DNA from 2 places in the Thermoanaerobacter sp. X514 genome. Region 1 is predicted to be linked to the other one. Evidence: riboswitches for the same ligand, from Rfam matches in the RefSeq annotation. Region 1 holds a riboswitch; the other holds the start of a gene.
The links. A riboswitch is a leader RNA that binds a small molecule or an ion and turns the genes downstream of it on or off. The one in region 1 is predicted to bind fluoride.
Positions count from the first base shown of each region.

Region 2: another riboswitch for fluoride. It lies ahead of TETH514_RS05665 (DUF6062 family protein); the one in region 1 lies ahead of crcB (fluoride efflux transporter CrcB).

Region 1 covers NC_010320.1:39,237-42,385, forward strand. Annotated here, with positions in the region: gene dnaX (DNA polymerase III subunit gamma/tau) at 1-229, shown strand, start outside; gene TETH514_RS00185 (YbaB/EbfC family nucleoid-associated protein) at 296-631, shown strand; gene recR (recombination mediator RecR) at 641-1,240, shown strand; fluoride riboswitch at 1,289-1,347, shown strand; gene crcB (fluoride efflux transporter CrcB) at 1,409-1,813, shown strand; gene crcB (fluoride efflux transporter CrcB) at 1,810-2,193, shown strand; partial or broken gene TETH514_RS00205 (HD-GYP domain-containing protein) at 2,248-3,149, shown strand, end outside.
Region 2 covers NC_010320.1:1,155,469-1,158,617, forward strand. Annotated here, with positions in the region: gene TETH514_RS05660 (penicillin-binding protein 2) at 1-1,338, opposite strand, end outside; fluoride riboswitch at 1,504-1,563, shown strand; gene TETH514_RS05665 (DUF6062 family protein) at 1,651-1,995, shown strand; gene TETH514_RS12275 (hypothetical protein) at 1,982-2,191, shown strand; gene TETH514_RS05670 (ABC transporter substrate-binding protein) at 2,510-3,149, shown strand, end outside.

The sequences.
Region 1 (3,149 bases):
AGGGACTCCTTATTTAAAAAAAGGAACAATTGTGGTAGAATATCCTGAAGAATATGCTTTATTAAAGGAGGAATTGAGCAAAGCGGAAAACAAAAGTTTTATTGAAGGAATATTAAAAGAACTAGTTGGGAAGGCAATTCCTTTAAAGTTTGAATTAAGAAAAAATGAAGAGGAATTACTTGTACAGCAAGTTAAAGAGTTTTTTGGTGAAGATATAGAGATAATATAATTTTCACAAATCATTTAAAAAAGCATATAAATATTTTTAGAATAAAATTTAGGAGGTTATAGTGTTATGGCAAAAGGCGGATTTCCGGGCGGGTTTAATATAAATAATATGATTAAACAAGCCCAGCAAATGCAAGAAGAAATAAAGAAAATGCAAGAAGAGCTAATGCAAAAGACTGTAGAAGCTACTGTCGGTGGTGGGATGGTAAAAGCAGTTGCAAATGGCAGAAAAGAACTTGTAAGTATTGAAATAAATCCTGCTGTTGTAGATAAAGATGATGTAGAAACGTTAGAAGACCTTGTATTAGCTGCGGTTAATCAAGCGTTAAGGAATGCAGAAGAAATGATTGCTTCTGAAATGGCAAAGATAACCGGAGGATTAAACATTCCTGGACTGTTTTGAGGTGAAAAAATGAACTATTATTCTACTTCTATAGCGAAGCTTATAGAAGAACTGTCAAAGTTGCCTGGTGTAGGCCCTAAAACAGCACAAAGGCTTGCTTTTTTCATAATAAACATGCCTTTAGAAGAGGTAAAAAGCTTGTCTCAAGCGATTATTGATGCAAAAGAAAAGATAAAGTATTGTAGAATTTGTTATAACATAACTGACACAGAGGTTTGTAACATATGTAGTGATAAAGAAAGAGATCATTCTCTTATATGTGTTGTTTCTCATCCTATGGATGTTGTCGCAATGGAGAAAATACGAGAATATAAAGGAGTGTATCATGTACTTCATGGTGTTATTTCTCCGATAGAAGGCGTTGGCCCTGAAGATATAAAAATTAAAGAACTTTTAGACAGAGTAAAAAATGGAAATGTAAAAGAAGTCATACTTGCTACAAATCCTGACATAGAGGGAGAAGCGACAGCAATGTACATTGCTAAGCTATTAAAACCGTTAGGAATAAAAGTCACAAGGATTGCTCATGGGGTGCCGGTAGGCGGTGACCTGGAATACACCGATGTTGTAACTCTTTCAAGGGCTCTTGAAGGTAGAAGGGAATTGTAAAAGGTATTGCATTTTCATTTGTAGTTTATTATAATAAATTTGTGATAAATACCATAAGGCGATGGAGCTCGCCATAAATGCGGAACGCTGATGGCTCCTATTAGGAGGATATAAGGCCTAATAGGGGCCTTTTTATTGCCCCAAAATGTAAACGGAAAGGAGATTTTCATGGAATACATCTATATAGGGATTGGAGGATTTTTTGGAGCAGTACTGAGATATTTAATAACAATTTACTTTACAAAAATGTATCACACTGTATTTCCCTTTGAAACTTTTATAATAAACATTTTAGGTTCCTTTTTGTTAAGTTTTATTGCTAATTTTGCTATGGATGAGTACAAGGTAAATACTAATTTGAGGTTAGCGATAACAACAGGATTTATTGGAGCTTTTACAACATTTTCCACGTTTAGTATGGAAACAATAAATTTATTAAAAGCAGGGAAAGATTATATTGCTCTAAGTTATATGATTTTATCGATAATGGGAGGCCTTTTGATGTCTTATTTAGGATTTGAATTTGCTGACAAAATTTTTGACTTATTAAAGAAACGGGAGGAAGAACAGTGAAAAATATACTGTATGTGGGGATTGGAGGAATTTTTGGAGCAATATTGAGATATGAAATGTCGCGGCATATAAAGGAAAACCGAGAGATAATTATTCCCATCGAAACTTTTATTATAAATGTATTAGGTGCGTTTTTATTAAATTTCTTATCAAGTCCTAAAATAAATGTAAATTTAAGCTATGATGTTAAACTTTTTCTGACAACGGGATTTCTAGGTGCTTTTACAACATATTCAACTTTTTCACATGAGACAGTATACTTAATCAAGGATAAAAAATATTTTCATGCTTTTATATACATGTCATTGACAATTATATTTGGACTAATAGGGGGAATATTGGGATATTATATCGGATTTTATATAGGAAATTTAATTTAGTTAGTGTATAATATATATTAGTTGAAAATAAATATCAGTTAGGAGGAATAAAATGTGAATTTGAATTATAATAATCTGCTGTCTGCTTTATTTTTGGCCCTTGACGTGCAAGAGTATAAGAACATGGGACATGCAAGAAGAGTGGCTTATATTTCTTTAAGGATTTCAGAGATGTTAAATTTAAATGAAGAAGATACAAAAAAAAGTGTACTATTCTGCTTTGTTACATGATATAGGACAAGGAGATGTATACGAAGATTTTAACAAAGACGAATGGTGGAAACACAGTGAAAGAGGAAGTGAGATTGTAAAGAAGTTGCCTTTTGGAGAAAATTTTTCGGATATTATAAGATATCATCATGAAAATTACGATGGAAGCGGACATTTTAAACTAAATGGGGACTCTATTCCTTTAGGAGCTCAAATTGTTTTTATATCTGATCAATTTGATATACGGTACACCTCATTGGTTGGGAAAGAAAGTGAGTATAATATTCGGAATAATATCAAAGAATGTATAAAAAGTGGTACTGGCAAGATGTTCAATCCTGTGGTTGCAAAGGCATTACTTGACCTTACAAGACAAGAAAAATTTTGGCTTGATTATAAATTTTTTGATATAAAAAGTTTATTAAAAAGGATTGAACCTAAAGACACAATTATCATAGGAATTAAGGAATTAGAGGATATAGCAGAAGCTTTCGCACAGATTATCGATAATAGAAGCCGTTTTACCTATAACCATTCTAAAGGTATTTCAAAGTTAACTTATGAAATGGCTAAGGTGATAGGATATGATGAAGAAACTTCTCGAAAAATAAGAATTGCTGGGTTGCTTCATGACCTTGGAAAGCTAGCTGTACCTAATTCTATTCTTGATAAACCGGACAAGCTTACTGAAGAGGAATTTATGGTTATAAAATCTCATACCTATTATACTAAAGAAATACTCAAAG
Region 2 (3,149 bases), 1.1 Mb from region 1:
TTGAGGCTTATATTCTTTAATTTTTTTATCGCCGTTTTCGATATATTTTACAATATGTGGAACCATGAGGTTTCCACCGTTTATCACGGCTGAAAAAGCTGTAATCATTTGGATTGGAGTTACAGCGATTCCTTGACCAAAAGACATAGTAGCGAGGTCGACAGGATATATCTTTGACTTTGGCAAGATCATTCCACTGGCTTCTCCAGGAAGCTCAATTCCTGTTGGAGTACCAAAACCAAAAGCTTGTATGTATTTATAAAAGGCATCGACACCTAATCGTTCTACTACTTGGACAAAAACTGTATTACTTGATTTTTCAATAGCTTGCGAAAAAGTTATATCTCCCAAAGCTTTCCAACTTCTAATTTTTTTACCAGAGACTATATAATATCCAGGGTCGTAGAATTTTTCGTCTGGTGTAACTACAGCTGATTCTAATGCTGCAGAAGCGGTTATTACTTTAAATACTGAAGCGGGTTCGTAAGTACTTGACACTGCCGGGTTTGACCAGTATTCCTTTGAAGGCACATTTTGCCAATTATTTGGGTCAAAATCGGGCAAATTAGCCATGGCAAGTATTTCACCAGTTTTTGGATTCATAACTATTGCTGTTATGCCATCTTCTGGTTTATATTTTTCATATGCTTTTTTTATAGCTTTTTCTGTATAACTTTGTATTACAGAATCAATTGTGAGGACAATATTATCACCGTTTGTAGGTTCTTTGTAAAACTTTGGAACTCCTACTTTTCTACCTTCTCTATCTACAAGAGAGATTTCACGGCCAGGTACACCACCCAAGTATTTATCTAAAGAGTATTCAAGGCCATACAAACCATTACCATCAATTCCTGCAAAACCTAATACTTGTGATAGCATTTTGTCGTTGGGATAATTTCTCATAAAAGTATCTTCTACATATATGCCTGGTATGTTAAGACTTTTTATTTTATTTATATTTTCAAGAGGAATGGACCTGCCAAGTACAGCCCACTCTGAGTTTTTATTTGAAAGAATTTTATAAAGCGAGTCTTTGTCCATATTTAAGTATTTATAGAGTTCTTCTGAAGCTTTTTCTGGATTTTTTATAAATTTAGGAGCCGCAAATACATCTCCTGCTGGAACATTACAGGCAAGGATATTCCCGTTTACATCATAAATATTGCCCCGTTGAGGCTTTAATATGATATCAGCAGTACTTTGCCTTTCGACTGCCATGGCAAGTTTTTCAGAGTTTATACCCTGTATCCATATAAGCCTTACGATAAGGGCGAAAATCATAATAGTAAAAAAGATAAATATGGTAAATGTTCGTTTTTTTACATATGATGTCAATTTTATTCTAACCCCTTTTTATAAAGATTTTGTTTATCCAATATAATTATACCATAGATATTTTGCAATTTAATTAAATAAAAGTATAGAAATGTTTTTGCTTGGGTGGAGGCTTCACTTGTATTTTTCTTATAAAAAATATATAATTATAAATAAGAGATAAAATTAAATAACGGTGATGAAGCTCACCTTATTGCCGTGAAGGCTAATGGCTTCTACGCGCTTTCGTAGAAGCCATTTTTGTTTATTTGACAAAAAAGAGAGGATGAGGTTTTTGAAAAATATAAGGGAGGTTGTCCAATATGCAAGGTTATAAAAGACGAAGAAAAAGCCTATTGTGAGCATTTGTTTGAAGATGAGGTTTTAAAAGACCCTGAAATGTATGTCAAAATAAGAGAGACAAATTTTTGCCATTATCATTTGGAATTATTGAATAATTCATATGATAAATTGGGTTTGGCAATCGCATTAAAAGAGAACGTCACTTATAAATTACAGCAAATTACGGAGAAACGAAAATCTTTAAAGAAAAAAAGGAAAAAAGAAACAAAAAACAAATGCCTTGTTTGTGATTATTTAAGTGAAAGAGATAAATACCAAATGCATATATTGATAGATATTTTACAGGCTGATAAAGATTTTGTTGAAAGGCAGTAAAAAGGACCCATATATTGAACAGGTTATTGTTTGGGCTCTTGGAGAGATTGGCGGAGAAGAGTCTCACAGGTTTCTTTTAGAAAACAAAGATAAATTCTCAATTTTAACAAAAAATATCATTGAAAATTCTTTGGAGAAAATTAAAACAAGAGTGGCAAATAAGGAGGATGTGTCCCATTCAAAATATCTACTATAATTGTTGTACACGTGGTTAAATACGTACATTAGCGAGGAAGAAACTAGGTTATTAAATTTATCTATTAATATATCTGGCTCTAATGTTTTTAAGTCACGATTTGAATCTTCCCAAAAGGAAAAGGTAGAACGATTAGTTGAACAAATTAACAAAATAGCAAGATCCAATCTATTATAATATTAATAAGTTTCAAAAATGTCAACCGTATTATAAACGGTTGACATTTTATCAAAAAATTTATGTCAAACGGTTGACATATAAAAATTAATCAAGTATAATAAGAGTAAATCAAAAAAATTTCAAAGAAAGGGGATTGTCATGAAGAGAAAAATTTTATCCATTATGTTGACGTTTGCATTGGTTTTTTCGCTCATGGCAGGCTGTGGTACAAAAAGCAGCGATAATGGAGAAAGTAATAGTACTGCCACGGCAACAAAGACTGTAAAAATTACTTTGCTAAATTCTAAGGGGGAAATTCAGGCTCAATTAGAAGATGCAGCTAAAGCTTTTACAAAAGAAAATCCGAATATTACTGTAGAAGTCATTCCTGCAACAGCCGGTCAGTCACCTTTTGAAAAGGTTACCTCCATGTATGCATCTGGTAATGCACCGACAATGGCAATGTTAGATCCAGGTGATATAGCAAAATTCAAAGATAAATTCTTAGATTTAAGCAGTGAAAAGTGGGTTTCAGATGCAATAGATGGTGCTTTAAATGCAGCTACAGTGGATGGAAAGGTTATAGCGTTTCCGTTTGCTGTTGAAGGATATGGACTTATTTACAACAAGGCTGTACTGGACAAGGCTTATGGTGGAAACTTTGATCCGAGTTCTATAAAGACGAGAGATGCTTTAGAAGAAGCATTTAAAAAAGTAGAAGCAACAGGTGCTAAAGCACTAGAAATTTCTCCAATGGATTGGTCTTTAGGCGCACATTTCCTTTCAATAGCGTATGCGG